3 regions of the Chlorobaculum tepidum TLS genome follow, and region 1 is predicted to be linked to each of the others. Evidence: riboswitches for the same ligand, from Rfam matches in the RefSeq annotation. Region 1 holds a riboswitch; each other region holds the start of a gene.
What was found. A riboswitch is a leader RNA that binds a small molecule or an ion and turns the genes downstream of it on or off. The one in region 1 is predicted to bind cobalamin.
Positions count from the first base shown of each region.

Region 2: another riboswitch for cobalamin. It lies ahead of AYT24_RS02720 (hypothetical protein); the one in region 1 lies ahead of AYT24_RS01930 (hypothetical protein).
Region 3: another riboswitch for cobalamin. It lies ahead of AYT24_RS04295 (TonB-dependent receptor plug domain-containing protein); the one in region 1 lies ahead of AYT24_RS01930 (hypothetical protein).

Region 1 covers NC_002932.3:404,141-414,495, reverse strand. The annotation lists gene gltB (glutamate synthase large subunit) at 1-946, opposite strand, end outside; gene gpmA (2,3-diphosphoglycerate-dependent phosphoglycerate mutase) at 1,107-1,850, opposite strand; gene AYT24_RS01940 (nitronate monooxygenase) at 2,185-3,447, shown strand; gene AYT24_RS01935 (hypothetical protein) at 3,565-4,572, shown strand; cobalamin riboswitch at 4,674-4,886, shown strand; gene AYT24_RS01930 (hypothetical protein) at 4,908-5,234, shown strand; gene AYT24_RS01925 (transporter) at 5,254-6,045, shown strand; gene AYT24_RS01920 (energy-coupling factor ABC transporter permease) at 6,058-6,813, shown strand; gene AYT24_RS01915 (energy-coupling factor ABC transporter substrate-binding protein) at 6,813-7,130, shown strand; gene cbiQ (cobalt ECF transporter T component CbiQ) at 7,127-7,912, shown strand; gene AYT24_RS01905 (ATP-binding cassette domain-containing protein) at 7,912-8,781, shown strand; gene cobA (uroporphyrinogen-III C-methyltransferase) at 8,768-9,571, shown strand; gene AYT24_RS01895 (sirohydrochlorin cobaltochelatase) at 9,568-10,355, shown strand, end outside.
Region 2 covers NC_002932.3:578,793-589,147, reverse strand. The annotation lists gene AYT24_RS02735 (hypothetical protein) at 1-193, opposite strand, end outside; gene AYT24_RS02730 (hypothetical protein) at 268-654, opposite strand; gene AYT24_RS02725 (vitamin B12-dependent ribonucleotide reductase) at 1,015-4,479, opposite strand; gene AYT24_RS02720 (hypothetical protein) at 4,445-4,717, opposite strand; cobalamin riboswitch at 4,717-4,985, opposite strand; gene AYT24_RS02715 (SDR family NAD(P)-dependent oxidoreductase) at 5,146-6,153, opposite strand; gene AYT24_RS02710 (hypothetical protein) at 6,156-7,004, opposite strand; gene AYT24_RS02705 (hypothetical protein) at 7,647-8,261, opposite strand; gene AYT24_RS02700 (pentapeptide repeat-containing protein) at 8,318-9,397, opposite strand; gene AYT24_RS02695 (hypothetical protein) at 9,413-10,159, opposite strand; gene nadA (quinolinate synthase NadA) at 10,316-10,355, opposite strand, start outside.
Region 3 covers NC_002932.3:877,960-888,314, reverse strand. The annotation lists gene cobD (threonine-phosphate decarboxylase CobD) at 1-699, opposite strand, end outside; gene AYT24_RS04310 (cobyric acid synthase) at 696-2,198, opposite strand; gene bluB (5,6-dimethylbenzimidazole synthase) at 2,216-2,854, opposite strand; gene AYT24_RS04300 (hypothetical protein) at 2,851-3,318, opposite strand; gene AYT24_RS04295 (TonB-dependent receptor plug domain-containing protein) at 3,361-5,310, opposite strand; cobalamin riboswitch at 5,525-5,759, opposite strand; gene AYT24_RS04290 (Na/Pi cotransporter family protein) at 5,812-7,488, opposite strand; gene AYT24_RS04285 (SRPBCC family protein) at 7,504-7,983, opposite strand; gene AYT24_RS04280 (NUDIX hydrolase) at 8,408-8,818, shown strand; gene AYT24_RS04275 (cobalamin-binding protein) at 8,796-9,695, shown strand; gene AYT24_RS04270 (cobyrinate a,c-diamide synthase) at 9,685-10,355, shown strand, end outside.

The sequences.
Region 1 (10,355 bases):
GAGCCATCGAGCGGCCGCACATGACAAGCAACTCGAAAGCATTGTCGAGCGTGGCCGAGTCGCTACCCTCTTCGAGCAGGATCGGCTTGATCTCTTCGAGCGCACCCTTGAAAATAGAGGACTGCATGTTCTTTTCACGCGCCTTCATCCAGTTCACGTTGCCGCGCAGCGTGTTGATCTCGCCGTTGTGGCTCAGAAAGCGATAGGGATGAGCGCGATCCCAGCTCGGGAAGGTGTTGGTGCTGAAGCGCGAGTGCACCATCGCGATGGCGCTCTCCATATCCGGGTCTCTCAGTTCGGGATAGAACTCCTCGACCTGCTCCGGATTGAGCATGCCTTTATAGACAATCGTGCGGGCCGAAAAGCTCGATATGTAGAAAAAGCTGCTGCCGAGAAGACCCGACGTAAAGCGAACGCGCTTAAAAATACGGCGGCGGATAATGTAAAGCTTGCGTTCGAATTCAAGGTCTGACATGTTGTCGTTGCCGCGGCCAACGAAAATCTGCTTGACCACCGGCTCCTGCGAACGGGCGGTCTGGCCGAGCGTGGAGTTGTCGGTCGGTACCTTGCGCAGACCGAGATATTTCTGACCTTCCGCCTGCACCATCTGGCGACAGATATCCTCGATGGCGCGGCGCTGCGTGAGGTCTGGTGGGAGAAAAACCATGCCGACGCCATACTTACCCGGTTCGGGAAGTTCGATGTTCCTCTGGGCGCACACTTTGCGCATGAACTTGTCGGGAATCTGTATCAGGATACCAGCGCCATCACCGGTGTTCTTCTCGTAACCGGTGGCGCCACGGTGCTTCATGTTCACCAGCACCTGCAAGCCCTGCTTGATGATCTGATGAGACTTGACACCCTTGATATTGGCTACGAAACCAACACCGCAGGCATCATGCTCGAACTGTGGATCGTACAGGCCCCCTTCATGCTTTGCTTTCATATTTTCAGGCACATCAATTCAGAAAAATTCAAAAATACAGGACTTTCCTTGCGCAAAGGCCAGAATATAAGGTATTGAACAGAAAATTCATGACCTTTTACCTTCAAGCCAAAAGCTTCAGGCCAAACAGAATGTCGCGAAACCGGAAGTCCTTGAAAGTTCAGGCTTTGCCCTGTTTGACGACGACCTCCACCTTTTTCTTCAGCTCCTCCTGGTCGCCCAGATAGTAACTCTTCAGCGGCTTGAGATCGTCGTCAAGCTCGTACACCAGCGGAATACCGGTAGGAATGTTCAGACCGACGATATCCTCATCCGAAATGTTGTCGAGATATTTGACCAGCGCCCTGAGCGAATTACCGTGAGCTGTAATAATGACATTCTTGCCATCGCGAATCTGCGGTGCAATAGTCTCGTGCCAGTAGGGAAGGAAGCGCGCAACCGTATCCTTCAGGCACTCCGTGGCAGGCAGTTCCTGAGAGGACAGCGAAGCATAGCGCGGGTCCTTGCCCGGCCAGAACTCATCGCTCTCGGTGAGAGCCGGTGGCGGCGTGTCGTAGCTGCGGCGCCAGATCAGCACCTGCTCGTCGCCGTGGCGCTGGGCAGTCTCTGCCTTGTTGAGCCCCTGCAATGCTCCGTAATGGCGTTCGTTGAGACGCCAGTTTTTTGTGACGGGAATCCACATGAGATTCATCTCGTCGAGCACCGTCCAGAGCGTCCTGATGGCGCGCTTGAGCACCGAAGTGTAGGCGAGGTCAAACACGAAACCCTCATCCTTGAGCAGCTGGCCAGCGGTTCTCGCCTCTTCTCTTCCTTTCTCGGAAAGATCAACATCCACCCATCCGGTGAAACGGTTCTCCCGGTTCCACTGGCTTTCGCCGTGCCTCAGCAGGACAAGTTTCTTCATGTAACGCTCCTTGTGCTCGTAAATTGATTCTTGAAAAAGGAAAGAGTGCGCCATTTACAGGCTTGGCAATTTAATATTCTGAAAAACCATTCTCAAACATTCTCTCAGCGACGTGCAACCCCCTGAAATTCCTGCGACAAGGGTATTTTTTATAAGGCGTTGAACACCCTGTTATGGCATTATCGTTCGAAATATTATATCTTATATGATTTTTGACGCTTGATGACCGAACCTGAGCCCATGGCAACGGCTACCGTTGCCCGTCGGACGGAGGAACAAGCCAGCGCCCACCGGGCGGCACTTCAGTAACCAGCACGTATCAGATCTGAACACCATGAACGTCAATAATTTCAGATTAAAGCTCGGCGGAAAAGAGTATATCCCCATCGTCATCGGTGGCATGGGGGTCAATATCTCGACCTCGGAGCTCGCCTTGTCGGCGGAACGGCTGGGAGGTATTGGTCATATTTCCGATGCCGAGGTGATGTTTGTCTGCGACCAGCTGTTTGGAACCTCATACGTAGCCGACAAGCGCCAGATGTATGCGTCGAACGTCAACAATCGCGACAAATCGTCGGTGCATTTCGATCTGGAACAGCTCGCCGAAGCTCAGAAGCGGTTTGTATCCCATACCATCAGTCAGAAAACAGGCAATGGAGCGATCTTCATGAATTGCATGGAGAAGCTTACGATGAACAACTCCGCCGCGACACTCAAGGTGCGCATGGAGGCAGCCATGGAAGCGGGAATCGACGGCATCACGCTGGCCGCCGGACTCCATCTGAGAAGCCTCGATCTTATCAGCGAGCACGAACGGTTCCGTGACGTCAAGCTCGGCATCGTCATCTCGTCGGTGCGAGCCCTCTCGATCTTCCTGAAACGAGCCATGCGTTTGCAGCGGCCGCCAGACTACATTGTGGTCGAAGGTCCGCTGGCCGGTGGCCATCTCGGCTTCGGCCCAGACGACTGGCAGTCGCAAAGCCTGCAATCCATCGTGGCTGAAACGCTCGCCTTTCTCAAAAAGGAAAATCTGGATATTCCGATCATTCCTGCGGGCGGCATCTTCACCGGCACCGATGCGGTCGAGTACCTGCAAGCGGGCGCTGCCGCCGTGCAGGTGGCCACGCGATTCACCATCGCCAGGGAGTCTGGCCTGCCGGACGAGGTCAAGCAGCATTACATCAACGCCAGCCCGGAGGATGTGGAGGTCAACCTTTCATCGCCTACCGGTTATCCGATGCGAATGCTGAAACAGTCGCCGACCCTGTACTACAGCAGAAAGCCGAACTGCGAAGGACTTGGCTATCTGCTCGATAACAACGGTCAATGCTCCTATATCGACGATTACTACGAGGCGCTCGAATCAAGGAACCCCGCAGAGGGCCGTTTCGTGGTCAAAAACCACACCTGCCTCTGCACCGGCATGGCTCGCTACGACTGCTGGACCTGCGGCCATACGGTTTCACGGCTGAAGGAGACCGTCAACCGGTTGCCGGACGGCTCCTGGCAGTTACCTTCCGCCGAGGATATTTTCATGGACTACCTCCTGAGCGAAAACCACTCGATCAGAAAACCGGAGATCAAAAAGCAAGGGTGAGCGTCAGTCTTTTTGCCTCAGACAATCAGATAGCTTACCTTGGATGGAAAGGAACAAGTGCGTCTCTCGCGCCTGTTCCGTCACCATGTTCCAACCAGAAAACAGCCTCCTTCCAACATGAAGAAACAACTGCTCTCCTGGTTGAGGCTGTCTGCCTCGTTCATCATCCTTCTCCTGGCGGCCATTGCCGTCAACCAGCTCTACAGTCTTTCGGTAGTACTGAACGGCCTTCTCCCCTACTCCGGCTATGCATTCCTTGCCCTTTGGGTTCTCTTTTTCGCCGTTACGCTTTTCACCGGTTTGCGGCTCTGGAGCGCACCGAAAGCGCCTCCGCTGGCCGACCGGGTCGGAGGCAGCAACTTCGAGCCGTATATCGCCTGGCTGGGCAAATCGCTCGCCGTGCACCACGCCCATCCTGACGGCGGCAGAAAGGAGCACGACCTGCGCTGGATCAAGGCCAATATCAAACTCCACGAGGTCGATGCGCTCAACACAACCAAAACCGTAGCCACGAAAAACTTCTTCATCGGCGCTTTCGCCCAGAATACCTCCTACGGCACGACGACATCGCTGGTCAACAACATCAAGCTTGTCTGGAACATCTACGCGAGATACCACCACAAACACTCGATCAGGGAGTTCCTGCGACTGCTCAGATCGGTCTACGAGTGCCTGCCGCTGTCGGATTTCAACAAGGGTGAGCTTCCGGCGCACATCAAGCCGATCATCCAGTGCTCGTTCAGCAATACACTCTCCTCTTTGCTGCCGGGAGGAAACCTCCTGACACCATTCTTCCTGAACCTGTTCCTTGCGGGCGCAACCAACACCTACCTCACCTGCCTTGCCGGCATCATTGCCTCGAAGCACTGCCAGGTGCTCTCGCTCGAAGACAAGGAGGAGATTGTGCAGCAAAGCATGTTCGAAGCGGCATTCATGCTCAAAGAGATCGTCAAGGAATGCAACCCGATCCTCTCCGTCACCATCAGCAACGCCGTCAAGAAGGCGGGCATCGAAAGTCTCGACACCGTCACCGCGCCAACATCAAGCAGCAGCCTGGCGCAAGACATCGTCTCCCACCTCGCCAGCTCGATCAAGCACATTATTATGGAGAGCGGGAAAGAGTAAGGGAGAATGATGAATTGAAAAGAGTGTCCCTGCCTCGGGGGGCGTCCTGTTCGGGCTGAAAAAAAATCGTCCAGCATTTGCCCAGACCCTTCTTTTTCTTATACTTCATCCGATTATGTGGTGCCCGCCATGGAAACATACGGGCTTAAAAGGGAATCCGGTGAGAGTCCGGAACAGTACCCGCTGCTGTAATTCCGCGCTGGCCGCAAGGCTGGCGACAAGGTTTGCCGACAATGCCACTGTCCCGTTCAGGGATGGGAAGGCCGGCAGAATCCGGGAAAGTCAGAAGACCTGCCTCATATTTTTTGGCTTCGGGAATAAAGCAACATACTACCATGAAACACAACTCCGTTCCGCTTTTCGGAACAGGCTGGGTTCGGGCATCGATCCGGTCGATGCGCAGCCGACTGTTCCGCTCGCTTTTCAGTCGATTCGTTCCTCCTGTCTATCACGATCTGTTCCGCTCGCCTTTCGGCGTCCCGGCGCGATTCGTGCTGTTTTCCATCGCCCCCCATCGATCCTGTCGCACTCATCTTATCGGCTATTGTTCGCCTTTTTCGCGTCAATCCGGTCAACACTGTCAACACGATCATCAAGGGCATGACGGTTTTACCGTCGCCGGTCATCCGCTGACCGCCATTCCGTTCTGGCAACTCAACTGAAGCAAGAAAACAAGTGGTTATGAAACAATATGTTATGGCGACAGCACTACTGTGCTACGCCGCTCCGGCTTACGCGGCCTATCCCCTCACGACCGACGATACCGGCACCCAGGGCGCCGGCGGCTGGCAGATAGAGCTCCATACAGAATTTTCCACCAGCAGCAGGACCGATGGCGGCGTCCGCATCAAGGATCGTGAAGACGACGCGACAACGGTGATTTCGTATGGCGTCGCAAAGCGCATGGATGTTATTGTCACCTTGCCGTACCAGTGGTATCAGCATCGGCAAGGGCAGCTCGTTACCGACGATGAAAGCGGCATCGGCGATATGACGGTCGAACTCAAGTGGCGCTTCCTGGAAAACGAAAAGAGTGGTCTCAGCCTTGCCGTGAAACCCGGCATTTCGTTGCCGACCGGTGACGCCGACAGGGGCCTCGGTACTGGTCGGGTGACCGGCGGCGCGGTGCTGATCGCCACAAAAGAGTTCGGGGCGCTGACGCTGCACGCCAACGCCGGCTACCATCGCAACGCTTACGCACTTGACGCGGATGACGCAGCGTGCAACAAGGACATCTGGAACGCATCCCTTGCGGGCGAATATGCGTTTTCGGAAAAGCTCAGGGCAGTTGCCGATATCGGTCTCGAAACGGCCACAGAGAAGGGTTCACGCACACATCCTGCATTTCTTATTGGTGGACTGACTTACAGCATCACCAAAGATTTCGATTTCGATTTTGGCATCAAGGGTGGTTTGAACGATGCCGAACCTGATACGGCTGTGCTGCTGGGCCTGGCCGCACGATTCAATTAAAGGAGGATAACCATGACCAATTTGAAATTCCGCTTTTTCGCCGTGGCCTCGATGGCCGTGGCTTTTATGCTCTTCGGTGGCGGCGAGGCTTATGCCATGCACATCATGGAGGGCTTCCTGCCGCCGGGCTGGAGCCTGTTCTGGTGGCTGGTGTCGCTGCCGTTTTTCGTGCTCGGCTTCATCTCCCTGCGCCGGATCGTGGCGAGCAATCCGCGCATGAAGCTGCTGCTGGCCATGGCGGGGGCGTTCGCCTTCGTGCTCTCATCGCTCAAGATTCCCTCCGTGACCGGGAGTTGCTCGCACCCGACCGGCGTCGGGCTTGGGGCGATCATGTTCGGGCCGTCGGTGATGAGCGTGCTCGGCGCGATCGTGCTGCTCTTCCAGGCGCTGCTGCTGGCGCATGGTGGCTTGACCACGCTCGGCGCGAACGCATTTTCGATGGCGATTACCGGGCCGTTCGTGTCATGGGGTTTGTACAAACTTTTCGACAGTTTGCGCTCGCCGCGCTGGCTGTCGGTCTTTGTCGCTGCTTCGATTGGCGATCTGGCAACTTACGTGGTCACCTCTTTTCAGCTCGCCTTCGCGTTCCCTTCCATCACCGGCGGCGTTGTCGCTTCGGCGGTCAAGTTCCTCGGTATTTTCGCCATCACCCAGGTTCCGCTCGCCGTGAGCGAGGGCATCCTGACGGTGATGGTCTATAACGCCATCATGGCCTACACGGGTCAATCATTCTTTGGCGCGCAGTCGCTTTCCAGGGAGGTGAAGTGATGACAAAAGCTTCGACAAAGAGCAATCTGCTCGTGAAAAATCTGTTGCTCGGTGTGCTGGTGATCGCGCTGGCCGCCGTACCGCTGATGAGCCTCAAACACGCCGAGTTCGGCGGTTCGGACGACCAGGCCGAACATGCCATTACGCAACTGCACCCGGAGTACAAGCGGTGGTTCACGCCATTCTGGGAGCCGCCGGGCGGCGAGGTCGAGAGCCTGCTCTTTGCGTTGCAGGCGGCCATCGGCGCGGGCGTGCTGGGCTACGGCCTCGGATTTCTGCGAGGCAAGCATGAAGCTTCCGGTTTCGAGCAGCAATGATGACGCTTGACGAACACGCCGCCCGTTCCCGGCTGCGCGATGTCGCGCCGGTATACAAGCTTTTCTACGCGCTGCCGCCGATCGCGATGGTGCTGTGGGCCGATTCCATTGTGTTTTCCCTGCTGGTGCTTCTCTTGATGGGAATCACGGTTGTCGTGAAGGGCGGCGTGCGGCCAGTCGATTACCTTCGCTGGCTGACTCTTCCGGCGGGATTTCTCCTGATTGGAACCATTGCGGTGGCCGTGGATGCATCCGCATCTCCGGAAGCGTTCATCGTCTCCGCGCCGCTCGGCGGAGTGCACGTCGGCGTCACCTCCGCCGGACTCGCGATGGCGGCGCATCTCTGTTTCAGGGCGCTCGCGTCGGTCTCGTGCCTCTACGTCATCGCCTTCACCACGCCGGTCGCCGACCTTGCCCGCTCGATGGCTTCGGTCGGCCTCCCGCCACTCTTCGTCGAGATGACGTTGCTGGTCTATCGTTTTGTTTTTCAGCTTTTCGATACGTCGTCGGCGATAGCCACAGCCCAGAAGTCACGTCTCGGATATGCCGGCCTGCAGGCAACGTTCCGCTCGCTCTCCGCGCTCGCCTCGAATCTTTTCGTATTTTCGGCAAGGCGTTCAGAGGAGCTGTACGTGGCCATGGAGTGCCGGGGCTACGACGGCGCGATCCGCGTGCTCGCGCCAACGAGCGGAGCGCGGCAGCCGTCGCTTGCTGGCATTGCGTTGGTCGAGGCGGCGTTGCTTTGCGTCGCCGTCGCAACGCATTTCGGGAGGCTCTTCTGATGCCGTCGCCGGATATTCTCCGAACCGAGGCGCTCCGGTGCGTCTGGCCGGACGGCACCTTGGCGCTCGATGGCGTCGATCTTTCGATCCGCGCGGGCCAGGTCACCGCGTTGCTCGGCAGCAACGGCGCGGGCAAGTCGTCGCTCCTGCTCAGTTTTAACGGCATCCTGAAGCCGCAATCGGGCCGGGTGCTGCTGCTCGATGAGCCGCTCGACTACTCGGCTCGCGGCCTGAAGGCGCTGCGGCAGAAGGTCGGCATCGTCTTCCAGAACCCCGACGCGCAGCTCTTCGCGTCGAGCGTTTACGAAGACATCTCCTTCGGCCTCTGCAACCTCGGCCTGCCGGAGCCGGAGACGCGGCGGCGGATCGAGGCGGCGATGGAGCTTGTCGGCGTGTCGGCACTAGCGCGCAAGCCGGTGCACCACCTCAGCTTCGGGCAGAAAAAGCGGGTGGCGCTGGCCGGGGTGCTGGCGATGGAGCCGTCGGTGCTGCTGCTCGATGAGCCAACCGCCGGACTCGATCCGCAGGGCGCGGACGCCATCATGCGCTTCATCCGCGAGTTGCAGCGCTCCCGTGGGATGACGGTGGTGGTCGCCACGCACGACATCGAAATGGCACCGCTTTTCTGCGACCGCGTCTGCATCATGGAGCGGGGGCGGGTGCTCTTCGAGGGCGAAATATCGGCGATAGTCGAGCATCGCGATCTCGTGCGGCAGGCCGGGCTTCGCCTGCCGCGCATCGCGCATCTGATCGAGATTCTCGTCTCGAAGGACGGCTTCACGCTGCCTGGCAATGTGATGACAATTGGCGCAGCGCGAAAGGTTTTGAAAACATTGAAAGAGAATCAAAAAAGCGATGAGCGACGGTAAGGGTAAGGTTTTTCTGGTGGGCGGCGGGCCGGGCGATCCGGAGCTGCTGACCATACGTGCACACAACGTGCTGCAATCGGCGGACGTGGTGCTGCATGACGCGCTCATCAGCCCGGAAATTCTTGCGTTGCTGCCGAACGGCGCGGAGCGGATCAGCGTCGGCAAGCGCCTCGGCGACGGCAAGGATCAGACCGACCGCCAGACGAAGATCAACGACCTGCTCGTCCGTCACGCCAGAGAGGGTAAATGCGTCGTACGGCTGAAGGCTGGCGACCCCTTCATGTTCGGGCGCGGCATCGAGGAGGTGCGTGCGCTCGCCGCCGCCGGAGTGCCGTGCGAGGTGGTGCCGGGCATCACGACGGGCATCGCCGCCGCTGACCTCTGCGGCATCCCGCTCACCGAACGCCACCGGAACAGCTCGGTGCTCTTCTGCACCGGCCACACGGCGGACTACTCGCTTGGGCATTTCGCGGCGGTGATCGAGCTGATGAAGGCGGGTACGCCGCTGGTGATGTACATGGGTTTCGAGAATCTGGACAAGATCGTCGAGCGCTTCATCGACTCCGGGCTGTCGCCGGAACTCCCGGCGTGCGCGGTTTCGCGCGTCTCGCGGAGCGACCAGACGCTGGTTGCGGCCACGATCGGCACGATTGTCCAGCAGATTCGCGAGCGCGAGCTATCCCTGCCGGTGGTGTTCATCATCGGCGAACACGCCGTTCCCGAGGGGGCGTGCCCAGATCAGTCCGATGCGTCCGATCCGTCTGATCAAAATCACAATGAACAGCAATGAGTAAGCACAAGAAACGGTCACAGATCAACAAGAAGGCGATTCTGCTTGCCCATTTCGGCACCACCTATCCCTCGGCACTGCCGTCGCTGGAGAACATCCGGAGGCAGGTGCGGGCGCGGATTCCCGGCATTGAGGTGCGGCACTGCTTTACCTCGAACATGGTGCGCAACATCTGGTCGGCGCGGCGGCGCGATCCGCAACGCTGGCTCGCCGAGGGCGTTGCCGACGAGTTCCTGAACGTGCAGGGGTTTCTCGGCGCGATCGGTAATTTACAGGACGGCAACTACCGGACGATCATCGTGCAGCCGACCCACATGTACCACGGCGAGCAGTTTGAGGATCTGAAATCCTACGTCTCGGCGCTCCAGTCGATCCGCACCATCAAGCGGGTCTGGTCGCCCTTCGAGAAGGTGGTGCTGTCGCGTCCGGCGCTTGGCACCTGCGGCGTGGAGCACGACTACACCGAGGACATCAAAGAGGTGGCGGCGCTGTTTGATGATGATGTCGAACGCGCCCGCCAGCTCGACGCGGCGCTGGTTTATGTGGCACACGGCAACGACTTCTTCTCGTCGGGTGTGTTCCGCGAAACCGGTGACGTGATGCGCAGTCGCTATCCGGGCGCACAGATTCACATCGGTATGATCGAGGGGCGGCCCGGCGTGGAGGAGATCGTCGCCGAGGTGACGGGCAAAGGGTGCACGACGGTGCTGTTGCGCCCCTTCATGATAACGGCGGGTGACCACGCGCACAACGACATTGCCGATGACGATACCGGTTCGTGGAA
Region 2 (10,355 bases), 170 kb from region 1:
TTTTCTTATTACGCCACCAGCGAAAAAAAGTTATATATCCTAATGCAACACCTGCGGCAGTAAAAGCCAAAGAAACAAAATCTGTCCACTTTGCATCAATAGTAAAATTAACACATGTGCTTATGCCGAAAAAAAATCCAAACACAAATGCAAAAGAGTAACCTAACCTCTTTTTAATTTTCTGATAATCCATCTTCATCTGAGATTTCAAAATATCATTATCAACTTAAAGGCGAGCGATTTAACTATATACTGTCCAGAGACTTTTCAGATACCCTTCTTGAGCTTCTTTACCTCATATTCGGATGTTTTCAAGGTCATAGCCACCTCAAAATCAGTCAAGCCTTTATCCTTTAAATACCTAATCACATCGGCGCGATGCCCGGCGGCTGACTTAAACTCTTTTTGAAGTTCATCACACTTGCCGTTTGCATTTCCTATATCAAGATGAGTATTTAAAGATTGCCAATATGCCGGTATAAAAACACGTTTCCCACTAAACTCGCTATAGCCCATCAGTTCTGCGAGTATTGTAAGAATATTGAAAACAACACGCCAAGACGCATCTTCACCAGTCCAATTGCTGTTAAGAAGACTTTGAAGATTTTCTGATACATGCTCACGATGTTCTTGCGTCGTATCGAGATCCTGCACATCGCGAATTAGTTGTTTTAAAAACTTCTGTACCCATTTTTTCGATAACTGCCCATAAGACAACCCCCAGCGATATGATTCGCCTCATCACCAAATATGCGACGCATACACATCTCGAATTCCATACCATATTCCCACGTTGTTTTTCCTCCAAACATAAAACGGGATATTTTTTAGTTTAACAGCACAACAGATATAACTAAGGAATAATCCAAATTGCTATTGTGTTCTACCTCAGTCCGAGCACAAAGCAAATGAATCGGGATCAATCTTGCACTCAAACCGTATATCAAACTCAAATCCACCCACAAAAAAGCGCCGGGCTGGCACCCGGCGCTTTCAGAATCAATCAAATCATTCTCACGAACAACCAGTCGTCATTCCGCAATCCTCGCACACTTTGCAAGTGCCGTTCTGCTTCACTCTCACCGATCCGCAATTCTCGCACTGTTCGCCTGTGTAGCCTTGCATTTTAGCCTGGGCGGCCTGACTTTTCAGGACGCTTTTTTCGTCGTGGTGCGGTTTGGTGGCGTGGGCGGCGAGTTCCAGCTCCGTGGCCTTTGACTTCGGCGCGTGGCCGTTGCCGCTTCCATTGCCGTTACCGTTGGCAGGCACCTCCGGCACCTCATCGACCGCTTTGACGTGCACGAAATCCTTGCGCCCGAGATAATCGTAGCCGATGGAGCGGAAAACGTAGTCGAGAATCGAAGTCGAATTCTTGATGACTTCGTGGCCCTGCACCGCGCCCGCAGGCTCGAAGCGGGTGAAGGTGAAGCTATCCACCAGCTCTTCGAGCGGCATACCGTACTGGAGCGCCTTGGAAGCGAGCACGGCGAAGCAGTTGAGCAGCCCCTTGAACGACGCGCCCTCCTTGTACATGTCGATGAACACCTCGCCCAGCGAACCATCTTCGTACTCGCCGGTTCTGAGGAACACCTTGTGGCCGCCGACGTACGCCTCGCGAATGTAGCCTTTGCGGCGCTTCGGCAGCATCCGGCGCTCGGAGCGGTGATAGACGCGCTCGACAATGCGCTCCTGCACCTCTTTCGGCCCCTTGGTCTCGTCAAGATCCTCCTCGGTACCGAGCATGATGACTTCATCCTGCGGCGAGGCATTGGAGATGTTGAGCGGCTGCGAGAGCTTGGAGCCGTCGCGATAGATGGTAATCGCCTTGACCATCGACTGCCATGCGGCCTCATAGACGTCACCAATTTCAGCGGTGGTAGCGCTGCTGGGCATGTTGACCGTTTTGGAGATCGCCCCCGAGATAAAAGGCTGCACGGCGGACATCATGCGCACGTGCGCCATGTGGTTGATGTAGCGCTTGCCTTTGCGGCCGCAGGTGCTGGCGCAGTCGAAAACCGGCAGGTGCTCCGGTTTGAGGTGCGGCGCGCCCTCGATCATCATGGTGCCGCAGACGTAGTCGTTAGCCGCCTCGATGTCCTCCTCCGTCGCGCCAAGCTCGCTCAGCATGTCGAACGAAGGTTCGTTGAGCTGCTCTTCGGTGAAGCCGAGGGAGTGGCAGAACTCCTCGCCGATGATCCACTTGTTGAAGGCGAAACGGATATCGAAAACGCTTTCAAGCTGCTTTTCGACCGCTTCGATCTTTTCGTCAGTAAAGCCGCGGCTTTTGAGCCACTGATGGTTGATGCCGGGGCATCCGCGCAGGGTGCCGTGGCCTTTGCAATACTTCTCGATCTCCTCGATCTGCTTGTCGGAGTAGCCGAGGCGGGCAAGCGCCTTGTGCACCGACTGGTTGACGATCTTGAAGTAGCCGCCGCCCGCGAGCTTCTTGAACTTGACGATGGCAAACTCCGGCTCGATGCCCGTGGTATCGCAATCCATAACGAGGCCGATGGTGCCGGTCGGAGCGATCACACTCACCTGCGCGTTGCGGAAACCGTACTTCTTGCCCTTCTTTAGCGCCTCGTCCCACACCTTTCCGGCGGCCTCGAACAGCTCCTTCGGGCAGTACTCGGAGTCTATGCCGCGAGGTTTGACGACCAGCCCTTCGTACTCCTCCTCCGAGCTGTTGCGCGCGGCGCGACTGTGGTTGCGAATGACGCGCAGCATGTCGTCGCTGTTCTCGCGGTAGCGGGCGAACGCGCCGAGTTCCTTGGCCATGTCGGCGGAGGTGACGTATGCCTGACCCGTCATGATCGCCGCGATGCCGCCCGCGATGGCGAGGGCGCGCGGCGAGTCGTAGGGAATGCCGAGCACCATCAGGACGCGCCCGAGGTTGGCGAAACCGAGGCCAAGCGTGCGGAACTCGTAGCTCAGGCGGGCGATGTCTTTAGACGGGAAGTGAGCCATCAGTACCGAAATTTCAAGCACCACTGTCCAGAGTGCCGAAGCATGCTGGAGTTCGGTGATTTTGATCTTGCCGGTCTCTTCGTCGAGGAAATGAGCGAGGTTCAGACTGGCGAGGTTGCAGGCCGTATCGTCGAGGAACATGTACTCCGAGCACGGGTTGCTGGCATTGATACGGCCACTCTTCGGACAGGTGTGCCACTCGTTGATGGTCGAGTCGAACTGAAGGCCGGGGTCGGCGCACTTCCAGGCGCTCATCACGATCTTCTCCCAAAGGTCACGGGCGCGCACGGCACGGGCCTCCTTGCCGGTGGTGCGCTCGCGAAGCACCCACATTTCGTCGTTCTGCACTGCCTTCATGAACTCGTTGGTCACGCGGACGCTATTGTTGGAGTTCTGACCGCCGACGGTCTGGTAGGCCTCGGACTCGTAATGCGTGTCGTACTCTTCGAAATCGAGGGTCGTGTAACCCTGCTCGACCAGCGCCAGCACGCGCAAAATGTAGCTCATCGGTACGCCGCGATGCAGGGCGTTCTTGATGAGGGTGTTGAGCATCTCGTTCTCCTGACGGTCGGTGCCGCCCTTGAGCGCCTCATCGACGATCGCTTTCAGGAAGCGCGAACAGATTTTGGAACCAGCCACCATCGAGGCCACCTTGTCCTCCTCCTTGGCCTTCCACTCGATGAACTTTTCAACATCCGGATGATCGATGTCGACGATGACCATCTTGGCTGCGCGGCGCGTGGTGCCGCCCGATTTGATGGCGCCAGCCGCCGAATCGAAGATTTTCAGAAAGCTCATCAAACCCGACGAACTACCACCGCCGCTGAGCTTTTCGCCCGAGCCGCGAAGGTTGGAGTAGTTGGTGCCGGAACCACTGCCGAACTTAAAGACGCGAGCCTCGCGCACGGCCAGGTCGAAAATGCCGCCCTCGTTGACCAGATCGTCCTTGACCGACTGGATGAAACAGGCGTGCGCCTGCGGGCGGCTGTAGGCGTCTTCCGACTCGCGGATTTCGCCCGTCTCCGGATCGACGTAGAAGTGTCCCTGCGCCGGGCCATTGATGCCGTAGGCAAACTGGAGACCGGTGTTGAACCACTGCGGCGAGTTCGGCGCGGCCATCTGCGCCAGCAGCATGTAGACTACCTCGTCATAAAATGCCTGTGCGTCCTCATCGCTGTCAAAGTAGTTGTACCGCTTTCCCCAATCCTGCCAGCAGCCCACCATGCGGTGCGCAACCTGCTTGATGGAGTTCTCGCTGCCAGTCACCGGAAGGCCGTCCGCGCCGATGACAAGATTGCCCTCGGCATCACGCTGTGGCACACCGGTCTTGCGGAAATATTTCTGCGCCAGAATGTCGGCGGCAACCTGCGACCATGATACCGGCACTTCGACATTATTCATTTCGAAGACCTTCGAACCGTCCGTATTGCGCAGCACGGAGGTTCTGAGCGTGTAGTCGAAACGGTCATAGACGTTTTCACCAGGGGAAGTGAACAGGCGGGCGATTTTCATGTGGAGTCTCCAGAATCGATAATTGGTTGTTGATAGATAAATCCTTTTTATTCCAAGACTTACCTGACGTCAGCACACAGAGGATGCCGTTGCGTATCGTGACGGTGAGATTGCTCAACGCAATATAAACCACCCCGCCATACTGAGGAAACAGCTTGGGCGAACTGACGAAAAAAGATCGAGGAATAACCAGGTTTCGATCGTTGAACGGGTCGCCAAGCTCTGTTCCCGGAGCCATTCGGCGCCAACCACTACGGCAGGTCTCCTGACTTCGATGGCTGCGAAATTACTTCGACGTTTTCCTCCGGGCAGCCTTCCCCCGCATTCCCCGTGGTTATCAGAGGTTGGCGGAGTGGATACACCCGATCCGCAACGGCCACAAAAGCAGAGCTGCTCCTGTCGTCGCGCGACATACCATCTTACAGTTGCGGGCACAGTGTGCGATTCACACGCACTTCCCTATTATCCGGCATCTTTCATCCGGCACCGTAATGCTGAAAGAACTCATCAATGGTAACGATTTTTTGGAAGGCAGACAACGCCGGAGGGTAATTTTCCGGCTGCCAGACGGGTGACTTAACGAGGGTAAACCCGCGCGATGCGGACACCAAAACGCTTTACGGGCGAAGCCCCGGAAACAACTTTTTTTCTGGCGGAGGCGAAACATTATTTCACCTTCCACCGCGCCGGATCGACCGTCACCAGCCACTCCAGCGTGCGACGGATTCCCTCCTCCTGCGGCACGTGGCTTTGCCAGCCAAGCATCGTGCGGGCTTTCGACACGTCGGCCAGCGCCCGCGAGGCGAGCACATCAACCGCCTGCCGGGTGAGGAGCGGACGCTTCTTACTTCCGGCGATCCGCCAGACAAACTCCATCACCCCGGCAACGGACCGAACCATGCCAAACGGCAGGTGAAGCGATGGCACCGGCGAGCCAATCGCCACGGCAACGCGCCGGCACACCTCCTCGAAAGTGATCGCCTCGCCGTCGCAGGCCATGAACGCCTCGCCCACCGCTTCCGGACGGGAGGCGGCCAGCATCGTCAGATCGACGAGGTTGTCGATATAAATCATGCTCATCGGCGCGTTGCGCGCCCAGAAAAAGAGTTGCCGCCGGAGGATGCTGTCGGCCAGCAGCGGAAACAGCGTCCGGTCACCGGGGCCATAGACCCACACCGGGTAGAGAATGCTTGCTGAAAGCCCCCGCTTTATGGCCGCCCACACCTCGTTTGTGCCGCCGATTTTCGTATCGGGATAGGACTGCTTCCGCGCCTTGTAGGGGGTCTGCTCGTCGATGCGGCCAAGCAAGTGGTGATCAAAACACTCGAACGAACTGACATGCACCAGCCGTCCGACACCATGCCGAAGCGACGCTTCGCACACGTTGCGCGTACCGCCAACGTTGATGTCGATGAACTCCTGCATCTTCCCCCAGTCGGAGGTCAGCGCAGCAGCATGCAGCACGAGGTCACTCTCACGCACGGCGGCATCGACCGCGGTGGCATCACGCACATCCCCCTCGATGACCTCCACACCGGAAGCCCGCAGCGAATCGATGCATGCATTCCCCTTCCGCACCAGCGCCTTCACGCGACAGCCATCCGCCAAGCACCGCCCCACCAGATGCGACCCGATAAACCCGGACGCGCCGGTAACAAGAACGGTTTTGGCCATAATTACAAACTGTCGATACGGTTTTCACTCTGCTGTCCCCCTTCCCACAGTGGGCAGTTCTCCACTGCCTTGCGAATACCGCTTTCGCACAGAGTCCACAACTCAGGGGTCACTTTTTTCTCAGCCATATGTTTGTAAGCGTACGGGCAAAAAGTTGAGCGAACCCCGGACAAAATGTCGTCGATAATCGATTGAACTGCAACCGATGTGGTGTCCGCCTCATAGTTCTCTCTGAATACCCGCTTGTGAATCCGCTCAAGATCAAGAAAAAGAGCAAGCAGAACCAGGCGTACACGGTCAAGGTACTGTTCGTAGTACAGTCCTCGCTCATAATCCTGGGTCACATAAAGCATCTGCTTTTTCCGGCGCACCCAGAGCACTATATACTGATTGAAAAAATACCCAATGCCTGTGAGTATAAGACCGAATCCCCAAAGCTCGAAAGTGGATGCTTTAAAAAAATATTGCGCCACCGTCACCCCTCCCGCGCCCGCAATGGTCATCGCAGGCAGTGACTTAAGAAAGTCCTGGGCTTTATTTCCAAAATCCAGACTTTCTTTTACCGATTCAAGATAAGCGCTACGCAGCTTCTCGTTTTCCTTAAAATTAAGGTCACGCCCCTTGGAAATAACATCGATGCTGCGCAGACTGGCTTTCATCGTGGCGACGGCGCTCGTCACATAACTGCGTTCGTCAGAGCTAATTTGCGGTGCCTGCTCTTCAATACCCTTCAGCACATCTTCGACGTAGGTAGCCATGGTTTGCGAAGGAGCATCATTGGAAAACTTGCCCGACATGGCCCAAACCATGCGCACAGCTGTTACCGTGGGAAGCAATGCGGTTTTTGACATATGATTCTCCTTGTAACTGGTTTTATTGATTTAACGCAAACCACGAAGCCTATTGCTACCATTTTGTCAATGTCGAGTATCGGAACCATTCGCCTGTTCGCTCACTGACAGGCTGACAAAACATGTTGATTCTACAATGTGAGCTCTCTCGCTCTTCCCCAATTCATCATTCATAACTCATCATTCCTCACTCTCCCCTCTTCTCCTCCCGCTTTCTCAGCAGCTCGACCAGCTCGGCGATAAGCATGACCTGGCTTTCAAAGGCTTCGGTGAGGCGTTCCATATCGATCGGTGCGGCTGGCGGTTGCGCTCGGTTTCAGCGTCGAAAAGGATCGGCTTCTAGCAGCCTTCGAAGAGGCTGAAGATGCACTTCATTGATGGCCGCAAGTGATGATAGTGGCAAGATGGGTTGGGGTAAACCTGTGAAATGTTATAAGTACAAACGACGCATAAAAAGATACGCTTTAACGAAGCAAAAAACGTGATTCCGGCATTAAAACTACCCGAAGCAACGCCGTTGCAGAGCTGGATGCTTCGCTTCGCTCAGCATGACAGAAAAGAATGGTGCTCCAGTAATTTTTATCGATTTCTCCGGGAACGCTTCTTTTCAAAAACCCAGCCGCACAAATCATCTTTCCATAATCAAGCACTGCAATCGCTGGAGACACGGTCGAGGATGGTCAAATACCAGCGCTCGCCGATTCTCGTCAAGTAAAACACCAGATCGTTTCCATTCACGTCAACCAGCACAACGCGAACGCTTTTCGCTTCGAGCGCTCGAAAGCGGTCGATCGTTTCCTGCGAAATCTCCTTCAGTCCGCTCCGCTTCAGGTTAATCGCCATGGTGCTCAACAAAACATCCCGGTGTTTTGGGTCGCAAAACAGGCCGGTTTTCGACCAGGCCTCGCGCCCGCAATCATACACCGGCAACGCCGCGTACCTGAGAGGCGCACCGCCCCTGATTTTTGGATAAGGGAAGTATTCGGGAACCGGCTTTCTGAAATCGATCCGCGAAACGGCTTTGAATACATTGAAAACGCCTTGGCGGTAGATGACGACCACGCCTTGTTTTGGATGGACAAAGCGGTTCAACCGGACAGCATCTCTCGAACCGAAGGCGTTAACCACACCGGCCACCACGCCGTCCGGAGGCTGCATGCGGGACATGGCATTTCCGCCATCCGCAAACAGCAGGATGATCGAAAAGATGAACAAAACACTCACGCGGCGTATCGGAACAACTGCAAATCTGCTCATGCTGCACAACAGTTTAGAGACGGTAAAGCCGTTCTTCATTTTCTCGCGCTCAACGCTCAACTCTTCCCCTCCCTCTTTTTCAGTACATCCACCAGCTCGGCGGTAAGGGCGGACTGGCGCTCGATGGCTTCGGTAAGGCGTTCCATGTCGGTGCGGCGGCTGCGTTCGGTTTCGGCGTCGAAAAGGATCGGCTTCTGGAAACCTTCGGAGAGACGGAAGAGGTGCAGGCAGATGCGGATCAGAATGACATAGACGACCGGCAGGAGGTATTCGCCAAAAATAATCGGCATCTGCTGGTAGTGCCGGATGACCGAATCCCAGTCGCCGATGGCGAGCGCACTCCACTGGACGAAAAAGTAGAGGTAGATCAGCGGATGAAAAATCATAAAAAAGCGCAGGACCCTTGACTGACGCTTGTTCGCCGGGTCGCTTTCGTATTTGGAGAGCAGCCACGGAAAGTGGCCGACCAGCATCGCCGCGCGGCGGTCGTTGAGGTAGCGCGCGCCTTGCAGCGCCGAGTCGATGAATGAAACCACCTGGCTCAGGAGCGCCGCCGAGAGAATGGTGGCCAGAAAAGCATAGCTGAAGTCATCAAACTTGAACGATCCGGCCAGATATGGCAGGGTGATGGTTTTGGGCTTGATGACGATGAAAAGCATCGCGATTCCGGCAAGAATCACCGAAAAGGTGTGCAGCTTGCGCGCTTGGCGCAAACTTTCGACGACCGCCTCGGCGTTGGCGCCCTGCATGGAGTTGCCGGGCGGATCGAGGCGCATCAGGGCCGCCGAGTCGGTCGATGGCGAGTAGAGGCCGTTGACGCCGATCTGGCATCCGGTCACGCCATCGTAGCGCGTGGAGAGATCGATGGTGCTGCGGCTCAGATTGACGCCGTCGAGCCGCGCGCCCGACAGGTCGGCTCCGCGAAGATCGGCCCCGCGCAAATCCGCGCCGGAGAGCGTCGCTTTCGCGAAAGTCGCGCCGACGAGGTCGGCCTCCGAAAGATCGATGCCTTTCAGGTCGGCGGCGCTGAAATCGGCCTGGCTGAGGTCGGGCCGGACTTCCGGCTGCGCTTTGCGCCAGTGGTTCCAGCTTGCGACTCCAGCTTTCAGCCTGTCGAGATGTTTCTTTTCAGCCATGCAACTTATTGAAAATCAGTTCGTTACGGTCACGGTTCTTTCGCCCGCCGTCTTCTGCGTTCTTTCGAGCCAGGCGAGAATGGCGTTGAAGAGCGAGGCGCTCCGCGTCACCTGCGTGTAAGCTTCATCGACGGTCATGTCGCGATTTTCCTTCCGCATCTTCATGCCGAGCTTGCGGGCCGATTCGGCGACGGCGGCGATCTCGCGCGCCAGGTCGGCCTCGCTGTCGATGACGGGAGGCCGCATCATGCGCTGGATGTAGCCGATGTTGTGGCGCACACTGTTCTCGATGATACCGTCGTTGATGCTGTGGCGCTCTTTGTTGAAGTCGTCGTAGCGGGTGTTGTGCAGTGGCATCGAGAGGTCGCCGCAATAGTGGGCGCAGTAGACCAGCGGATACTTCGCATATTTGCCGCTCTTTTTCATCGACTGATACTCCCTGACCGAACCGATGATCGCGCCGTACAGATGCCCTTCGTCGTCGTTGGGCCGGTTGTAGCGTTCAACCTGCGCCATGACCATTTCAGGAGTGACCCGCTTGTTGGCGTTGTTATTGTAGTAGTGATTCGGGCTTTCGACCGGACTGAACATCTCTTTCGACTTGGCCACATCGGGCGCGGCGGCGCTGTACCAGAGGTCGAACCCGGCGGCCTCGGCGATGGTGAGATGGGTTTTGTCGTGCCAGGCGTTGGCTTCGGGCTGGAACGGCTGGGCGCAGAAGAGCGCCGAGATGGCGACGATACGAAGGAGCGGCGAGCGCATGATGGTTCCTGCTGAAAGGGTTGGAAAGCGAAACAGCTCTTGCGCAAACAAGATACGCAGAAACGGGGATGAGCGGCAACAGCGGAGGGCTGAACGGTCAGAGATTTTGCCGGGCCGCGACTTCCGGTGAGCGGAGTGGCGCCCGGCGACGGCAGGTCAGGCGGACATTTCGAGCATTCTTTTGATCGACTTCAGC
Region 3 (10,355 bases), 470 kb from region 1:
CTGGCGGATCATCGAGGGATGCGCGATCACCGCACCAAGACGCAACCCGGCGATGGCGTAGAACTTGGTCAGCGAATGCACCACAGCGATGTTCCGGAACGCCTTGATTTCGGTCATCAGGGAGTTTGACGGGAAGGCCTCCGTGAACTGGATGAACGCCTCATCGACGATGAACCGCTTCTCCGGAAAGCGGCAGGCCAGCGCCAGCAGCAACTCCTTGGGAATCAGCGTGCCGGTCGGGTTGTTCGGGCTTCCGGCCAGGAGCGCGTCGCATCCGGCAAGCGCATCGGCAAGCTTGTCGATGCCGGGAAAGGCGAAGCTGCCAGACTCGCTCAGTGCAAGCGGGACGACCTCCGCTCCCGCAAGGCGGCAGGCGCGTCCGTAATCAAAAAACGAGGGTTGGGGAACGAGCACACGCTTGATCCCAAGCGCTCTCGGAATCAGGTACAAGCCCTCGATTGCGCCATTCGTCGAGAGCACACACACCGGATCGAGGCCGAATCGAGCCGCGTAGAACTCACGCACTCCGTGTCCATCCATCGAGGGATAGGGCGCAAGCGGAATGGAGGTTGAGAACAGCTCCTGCAACGGAGGTTCGATCGGTGCGAGATTGACGCTGAAGTCGAGCGAAATGGCACTCGCAAGCCTGTCGCCCGAACGGTCGCCGTGGCGATGTGCCAGCAGATGATCGTGATTCATGACTCTTTCTCCCCTTTGACCGAAAGACCGGCAATAGCAAACAACTTCTCAAGATCGAGATTTTCCGAGAAATGCTTGGCAAGCAGCTCGAATGGATCAGCAACGGATGCTCCCCTTGGCGATTCGTAACCCCCGTCCAGCAGGCGCAGGAACCAGGTACGGACTTCCGGACGGTCGAAAAAGCCGTGGAAATAGGTACCCGTCACCTGACCGTCGGCGCTCTTCGCGCCGTCGAAATCGTCGGTTGCGACGCCGTTGCGCTCCGTCACTTCGAGGAGTGGCGACGCACCCGGTTCAAGTGCCGTCCGGCCCATATGAATTTCGTAACCGCTTACAAAAAATGGTGTTCCGGCAATTTTACCGACGCTGTTACAGAGCGCTTTTTCGCGTTCCAGCACCGTCTCGACCGGCAACATCGCGAGACCCGCGCTCGCGCCCGGAGCGCCCTCAACGCCGTACGGATCGGCGATAGACGCGCCGAGCATCTGGTAGCCACCACAGAGACCGACAATGATGCCTCCCCGCTTGCGAAACTTTTCGATCTCGTCGCGCCAGCCCATTGTTTCGAGCCATGCGAGGTCACCGCGCACGTTCTTCGAGCCTGGCAGAATCAGCGCTTTGTAACCATCAAGCGACTTCGGGCGGTGGAGGTAGTGCAGCTCGACCGAGGGATCGCGCTCCAGCGGCGCAAGGTCGGTGAAGTTGGAGATATGCGGAAAGTAGATCGCCGCGACGCCGATCTTGTCTCCGGACGGCTCCTGCTTCGGATCGACCACGGACGACAATGGGACAGCGTCCTCAGCATCAATGGTGAAGCCGCGAAAATAAGGGATGACGCCAAGCACCGGCACGCCGGTCATCGATTCGAGCATTTTTACGCCACCCTCGAAGAGTGATTTGTCACCCCGGAAGCGGTTGATAATGACGCCTTTCACCAGCGCACGATCCTCCGGCGGAATCACAGCAAGCGTGCCCACCACCTGGGCGAAGACGCCACCACGGTCGATGTCCGCTACGAGAATCACTGCTGCTCCGGCACGTCGGGCGGTTTTGAAGTTCACGAAATCGCGCTGGTAGAGATTCATCTCCGCGCACGATCCCGCCCCCTCGATCACCAGCAATTCGTGCCGCACCATAAGCCGGTCGAGGCTCTCGAAGGCCGCCTCGGCCCAGCGCTGCGTGTCGCCGAAATATTCGCGAGCGCTCTTGTCCGCGCACACTTTGCCTTGCAGCACAACCTGCGCGCCGGTGTCGGTGTTGGGCTTGAGCAGCACCGGATTCATGTCGGCGTGGGGCGCGACACGAGCGGCCTGCGCCTGCACGATCTGCGCCCGGCCCATCTCGAAACCATCCGGCGTGACGCCTGAATTATTCGACATGTTCTGCGCCTTGTAGGGCGCCACATCGACTCCCGCGTTGCTGAAAATGCGGCACAGCGCGGTGGCCACGATGCTCTTGCCGACGTCCGAGGCGGTACCGAGTATGGCGATATTGGTCATGGGCGTTACGAAATCAGTTACCATTGCTCCTGGTGCAGCAGGTCGTCGAGTGCAAGGCGCGGCAGCCAACCGGCCTGCTCCAGCTCCGGCGCTTCGTGGAAAAAGCTTACGTAACCGATGCAGAGCCACGCCACCGGCACGATGTGCTCCGGAATGCCGAGTACCCGGCGCACATGGTCGTGGTGGATGATGCTCACCCAGCCGACGCCGAGATTTTCCGCGCGCGCGGCGAGCCACAGGTTCTGCACCGCACAAACCGAGCTGTACAGATCCATCTCCGGATTGGCCGTGCGCCCGATCACCACCTCGCCGCTGCGGCTGCGGTCGCAGGTGACGCAGATGCCAACCGGCGCTTCAAGAATGCCTTCGAGCTTGAAGGTGCGATACTGCTCGCGCTTCTCGCCCTCGAACATTTCGGCAGCCTCGGCGTGAGCGACTTCAAAGCCCTCCTTGATCTGCTTGCGAACGGCAAGATCATGTACAACAACGAAGTCCCACGGCTGCATGAAGCCGACGCTCGGCGCGTGGTGCGCTGCATCGAGCACCCGCCGGAGAACCTCCTCCGGCACCGGATCGGGCAGGTACTGGCCGCGCACGTCGCGGCGGCTGTAAATGACTTTGTAGAGCGCGTTGCGCTCGGAAGTAGTGATGGTCATTTCGATTCATTTTTCTTATTCCGACTGCCGAACTGCCATTGCAGATCCGCGAGTCCTTCGAGAATTTTTGGCGATGGCGACACAAAATGCAGGCCATCGAGGCGCACGATCTGGTAGTCGCCCTCGGGAATCCGCACGGGGCATTCGTAGCCCTCCTTCTGGAGCACGACGCACTTCGCGCCCGCAGGCCTCACCCGCTTGCAAACATCGCGGCTTGTCCAGTCGGAGAGAAAGAGAGAGCCGGGATGCAGCGCCGCGATGGCCGCCGGGTCGGAATCGATCACGCCGCCGGTCTTCGGCAGGTCGAGGTCGCCATAGCGGCTCACCCCGGCGATGCGATTGGCGAGACCGAGCGCACACAAGGTGTCGGTAATGTAGGGCGACTGGCTGACGATGCGCCCCTCCGACCCGGATGCCGCTCCCGCGAAAAGCAGGAGCAGCAGCACAAACATCAACTGTTTCATGACCGGCAATGATTTACCGGTTTCTGTTGATGACAGCATGGATCAAATGTCCGCCTTCAGACCAAAAACAAAGGTGCGGCCAGGCATCGGATAGCCCTTGACATACTGGTACTCGCGGTCAAAAAGGTTGTTAATCTCCGCCCTGACCGTGATTCCCGGCCCTTTCACGCCCTTGCCTCCGAACGGAAACTTCTTCGATACGGAAAGATCAACCACCGTAAATCCGCCTTTCGGCACCACCTCGCCAAAGCCGGTCTCCCAGTTCTGAACGAGAGTCTTGCCTGTGTAGGCAAGGTTGAACGCGCCGTTGAACCCGCACCCATCATGCACTCTCAGTCCGGTGCTGGCGTTCCACTGCGGCGTGTAGAGCAGGTCGTCACCGGTCTGGTTGTCACGATACCGCAAGAGGTAGGTGTACCCGGCATATGGTTCAAGCGTCCACGAAGAACCCTCGAGTGCAAACACCTTCGAAAGCTCAGCTTCGATTCCGGATACCGTCGAGCTGCCAACATTGATATAGGTGTAGGTCGTTGGGGCAATCGCTTTGGTCTGAATCATATCCTTGTAGTCGGTGCTGAACCAGGTCAGCGAGCCATTGAGCCCTTTCCAGGTAAGGTCCATGCCGACTTCATACGTCTCGCTCGATTCCGGTTTGAGATCGGGATTGCCGATATAGGTCGTCCCCCAGCTAGTGATATGGGCGGCAAGCTCACGCGCCGACGGCATCCTGAAGCCTTCGGCATACGAACCTCTGAGCTTGAGGAAATCGGTTGCCTGCCACGCCACTCCGGCCTGATGCGCGAAGTTGTCCCTGCTCTTCGACGTGCCCTCGCCTTCCTTCATGTCAACATGATAATCATCGTAACGCACGCCTGCGGTAAGAATCAGGCGCTCGTCGAACAGGCCATATTTGCCGAGAAGAAAACCGGCCGGATTTTCATAAGAGGCCCATGTGGGCGCCGAAGTGGAATCGAGCTCGTATTTCAACCAGTCAAATCCGGCTGTAAGCCTGAGGGCACCCGGCTGCCAGGAAACCTGTGCCTGCGCCCCTTGCTGGTCAACATTGTTGGTGCTTTCACCCCAGTTCGGATCGACATAGCGATACTCGTCCTTTCCGGTGAAGTAGCGAGCCATCCATGAAAGAGTACGGCTGGAGGTCGTACCATCGTACCTGAAATCGACGGAGTGGTTGTTCTGAACCGTATAGGCATTGAGATCGGGCAAGCTGAAATAGCCCGGAGAGCCGGCCTTGTCCACATCGAAGGAGTGAACGATCATGCCGATCCGCTGGCCGTCGGCAATCTCGTAACCAACATTCAGGCTCGCCATCTTCTGGTCGTGGTAGCCGGTGTTCTGGTAGGTCTCGCCTTTGGCCGTCTTGTAGCTCCCAGAATCGGATTTCGAGATGCTGCCTGAATAGTCGAAGCGTCCGGATTTTCCCTGAATGGTCGCCTCGGTCATGGAGAAATCGTTGCTGCCGATTTTCTGCTCGATCGACGCCGACGGCGCGCCCGAACCTTTGGCCGTAATCACGTTGATCACGCCGCCAATCGCCGCAGAACCGTACTGCACGGCGGCAGGCCCCCTAATGATTTCGATGCGCTCGACGTTGGCTGTCATGATCTTGGCGAGGTTTCCGGTACCGGCGCGGCGGCCGTCGAGCAGTACAAGCACCTTGCCCATGAGATCATTGCCGTGGGATTCAGTCCTGAAACCGCGGATGCCAACGGAGGTCAAGGTTCCAGGATACTTTTGAATCTGTCCAAGATTTTTCTCCGCGAGAAGTTCACTGAGATCGTTGGCCGACGACTCGTTAATCTCCTCTTTGGTGATGATCGTAACGTTCGAGGTCAGCTCTTTTTTCGGCTGCGGCACACGGCTCGACGTGACGACGATTTCATTACCGAGATAGTCCGAACCGGTCTCGGCGGCGTGGAGCGTGGGGCTGGCGAGCATTGCCGCCATGACGATGGCGAGCGTTCTTCTGTTCATGGTGTTGTCCTGTGTTGAATTAACTGAATCATCAACAGACAGGGATAGAGGAAAAGGACTGAACCGGCACCAGAACACAGCATGGATCGAACGGACTGACGAAAGCCGCGCTCAACGGAAAATACCGCCAGAGAGCACGGATTCTGAAAACGATGCTGTTGGTCTTTGGATAAACCGGAAGTGCTTTGCCTGACTATTAACCCGTAGTCTTGTTTCCGAGCAAAGAGTAACTGGCAGGTCTCCTGACTTTACGGCTTGAATCGATGCAGCCTTCCCGCCCGCTCCGTGGAGGAGCCTGGCAGTGACGTGCACCGGCTGCGGCTTTGAGGCATGTGGCCATACCTGCCAGCGGCAGTTTTCCGTTGTACAGTTGCGGGTACAGTGTACGAATCTCACGTACTTCCCTATTCTCCGGCTTTAAAACCGGCACCAGCTAATCATGTGAAAGAACATCTTCTTTGTGGGCGGAATTTACGATTTTCCATCGCAATTACAAGCGACTCACGCATTGCGGTCGGCAGTCATGCCAACGATGGTGCGTGCCATCGACATGGCCTGATGATGCAGCACGTCGAGCGCCCGGAGCAGCTCCATATGCAGGTCGTGCGTGCGCTCCGATTCGGAACGGCTCTTGATGCGCCGCATGTGCGAAAATCCAAGATCGAAAAAGATGCGGTCGAACGCCTTGCCCTCTTCGATCACCGCCGAGGCCCTGCGGGGACTCATCTCCTCGATGGCCAGGTTCATGGCCGCGATCTCGCGGCACACCTGTTCGTGCAGCCGCTCGATCTCCGCCTTTCCCTCTGCGGTCAAGCCGACATTGAGCTTTCCCGACGGAAAATCGGCCAGCAGGGTTTCGACCACATCGCCTGCCGACTCGATCTCCTTGGCCAGCGCCATCAGCGCCGCGGCCTCCCGGATCAGCGGCTCGCCGACCGCCTCCTGCATGACGCGGATCAGGTACGCAGTAACCTTCTGCTCCAGAAAATCGAGCTTCTCCTCGCGCATCATCAGCCCCTCGCTCACCCCAAGCCGCTTGTAGATGAGGTCACGCCCGTTCCCGCCACCAATGAATGGCACGGGCAGCGCGCTTGCCATCCGTCCGAGAATCTTGTTCATGCGCGAAATCTCCAGTCGGGCCAGCCCAACCGCCACCTCGGGAGTGGCGAGTGCCGAGGTGCGCAGATGCCACACCGCAGGAATCCGCCCCATCTCATCGGGATCGTCGGGCAGCAGCTTGACAAGCATCCGCCCGAACTGCGGCAGAAACGGCAGAAACAGCAACGCCATGAACAGGTTGGAGAAGGTGTGGGCATTGGCGATCTGCCTCGCCAGCCCTCCGGCGGCATCGGAAGGCGAAATGGCGCGGATCAGGTCGAGCCAGGGCGGCAGAAAGATGAGAAAGACGATGACGTAGGTGACGTTGAACATGAGCTGCGCAAGAAAGACCCGCCGGGCGGGGCGAACGCTTCCGGCGCTGCCAATGGCCGCCGTGATGCAGGTGCCGATGTTGGCCCCGAACATCAGCGGCACGGCCACTTCGAGGGTCAGCACACCCTGCTGCGCCATCGTGATGAGAATGGCGATGAACGCCCCGCTGCTCTGGATAATCGCCGTCATGACCGCACCGGCAAGCACGCAAAGCAGGGGATTATCGAGCGTGGTCAGAATGGAGAGAAACTGCGGGCTCGATTGCAGCGGTTCAACCGCCATGCCCATGAGCTTGAGGCCAAAAAAGAGCAAACCGAGACCGGAGATCGCCTCGCCGAAAAGAGAGAGCACACGCTGCCGACGAATGAGCGACAGGAAAAAGCCGAGGGCGAAAAGAGGCAATCCGAACTCACCCGGCGAAAAGGCGATGAGCTGCGCCATCATGGTGGTGCCGATCTCCGCGCCAAGTACCACGCCAAGCGACTGCGAAAAGGTGAGAATCTGCGACTGCACCAGCCCGATCAGCGTCAGCATCACCATGCTGCTCGACTGCACGGCCACGGTCGCCGCCACGCCCGACAGCAACGCCGACACCGGGTTGCCGGTAATTGTGGAGAGCAGATGCGCGACCCGTCCGCTCGAAGCCTTCCGCAGTCCGGCGCTGAGAGACTTCATTCCCAGCAGAAACACCGCGAGGCCGCCCGCGAACAGCAGGAAATTCGATAGTACGGATTGCGATTCCATCATCTTCCGTATCTGTTTTCAGCGCGTTTCAGACGCCATCTCGCCCAGAATTTCAGCGACCCTGCACCGCCGGTACTCGAACACCTCGTCAAGCCGAGGCCCGACGATCAGCGCCTCGACCACTTCGCCAAAAAGGTCGAACGGCAGCGCATACTCCACAATGTCGGTCATCTCCGTGCCGCCCTCGATATCGCGGAAGAGGTGACGATGATACCACTGCTCGTAAGGCCCGGACAGCTGCCGATCCTCGAAGAAATCGGGCTTGGAAACCTTCATGATTTCGGTCGTCCACCGCACGGGAATCATCATAAAGGGATAGAGCACGAAATTCAGCTTCATGCCTTCATAGATTGCCGTTCCCGCATTGCCGCCCTCGGCCTTCAGCATCATTTCGGGCGGCGTGATCCGGGCAAGATTACCCGGTTGTGAGAAAAAGTCCCACGCCACATCTATCGGCACAGGCAACCGCTGTACCCAGGTTTTTGTATGCAGATTCATTCAGTTCGTTACAGCTCAGTTTTTTTGGTTCTTCGCAGAATTTCGTGGGTGGCATGAAGGATGCTCACATGACCATCCCTGATGAACAAGTTTAACAGTTCGGTCAAAGACATGTATAACTCATCATATGATAAAGCATTAATGTGATTAATCCTTTGGCCGGACACTCTTTGCAAAGCGCATTCGTTTTGGCCGTGCCTCAGTCGATTGACCCATATTCACCATTTACTCACGAAATTCTGCGAAAAACCAAAAAGTTAATTGATTGCGAAAAAACTTCTCGAACAGCAGTGCAATACACAGTCCCGCACCACCCACTCTTCGCCAATCCCCCCCCCACGAAAACCGCTTGCCCTGAAAAACCCCCTGCACTATCTTGCAGGTGATTTCTCGCAGGTGCATCAAATCCTCAACTCTCTTGCTCATGCCCAAAGCTACCGTCGGCGCCATCATCCACCCCTCGGAAAGCGAGCGTTCGACCATCCTGCTCACCAGGCGGAACGTCAATCCGTTCAAGGATCATTGGTGCCTTCCCGGCGGGCATATCGATGATTACGAATCTGTCGAAAATGCCGTCGTTCGCGAAGTAAAGGAGGAGACGAACCTCGACTTTGCACCGGAAACGTTCGTCGGCTGGTTCGAGGAGATATTCCCGGAGCACAACTTCCACGCCGTGGCGCTGGTGTTTGCCGGAACCGGATCGGGCGCGTTGCAGTCGCAACCAGAGGAGGTCGCCGACATGGCGTGGTTCGCGCTCGACGATGCACTTTCGATGCCGATCGCTTTCACCCATAACCTTGTCCTGCAACACTATGCCCGTTCGCTCGAAAAGTAACCGCCTGACTCCCCTTTTCATCCTTCTCGCCCTCTGCCTGCAAACGCTGGCAGGGTGTTCGAAACCGCAGGCTTCCGACAAAACAGAGCCGACGAAATCGCAAGCGCCGCAGCGCATCGTCAGCCTTGCGCCGAGCCTGACCGAGATGCTTTACGCCATCGGTGCGGGGCCACAGCTTGTCGGCAGAACCAGCGCGTGCGACTGGCCCGCCGAAGCCAAAAAAGTACCGGTGGTCGGCTCCTTCGGACGCCCGTCGCTGGAGATGCTCGCTTCGATGAATCCTGACCTCGTGCTGGACGTCGATCTGGCCGACGATCAAACGGCAAAAAAAATGGAAGAGATGCATATCCGCCGCGAGCACATCCGCTGTCAGGATCCCAAAGAACTGCCCGCCGCGCTCCGCAAGCTCGGCACGCTCACCGGCCACACACGGCAGGCGGACAGCCTCGCGACGGTGATCGAGCAAGGGCTGGCGAAGTATCGAAAAGAGGCTGACGCGAAACAGCACAAAATGCGCATCTATCTTGAAATCTGGAACGATCCTCTCTGGACAGGCGGGAGCAACAGTTTCGTATCGCAACTGATCGCGCTTGCCGGTGGCCGCAACATTGGCGACGCGGTCGAGAAGGAATATTTCGAGGTCTCGCCCGAGTGGGTCATCCGCCAAAATCCCGACCTGATCGCCTGCATGTACATGGCGAACCAGACCCCGGCAGCCGACAATGTGAAAAAGCGCCCCGGCTGGCAGGGCATCAGCGCCGTGCGCAACAATCGGGTCTATGACAACTTCGACAACCGTCTCTACCTGCGCCCCGGACCGCGCATCCTCGAAGGCATCGCCGGAATGAAAAAGCTGATCGAGAGCAATGAACAGTAACGCCACGACCAAGAGGAACGCGACGATCAATACCCGACAGAGCCGGGCGTTCCTCGTCGCCGCGCCGTCGAGCGGCTCCGGCAAAACAACGATCACCCTCGGTCTGTTGCGCCTCTTCGCGCGGCGCGGTATGGCCGTGCAGCCCTTCAAGTGCGGCCCGGACTACCTCGACACGATGCTGCACGCGATGGCCGCCTCGACAGGAGAAACAGCGCGACCGGGCCTCAACCTCGACACCTTCATGGCCTCGAAAGAGCACGTGCGCTCGCTCTTCGCACGCAACGCGGCATCGGCAGATATTTCGGTGATCGAAGGGGTGATGGGGCTGTTCGACGGGGCCGAAAAATCGGACGGCAGCAGCGCCGAGATCGCCGCGCTGCTTGGCTTGCCGGTCATCATGGTGATCGACGGCTCGAAGATAGCCTACTCCGCAGCGCCGATTCTGTACGGCTTCAAGCATTTCGACCCCTCGGTGAAGGTTGCGGGCGTCATCTTTAACCGCGTCGGCAGTGCGTCGCACTACAGCCACCTCGAAGCCGCCGCAAAAGACGTTGGCGTCGAGCCGCTCGGCTATCTGCCGCGCAACAGCGATATTACGATCAGCGAGCGCCACCTCGGCCTCAACACCTCGGCGGAGTACGACCGCGAAAAGCTCATCGA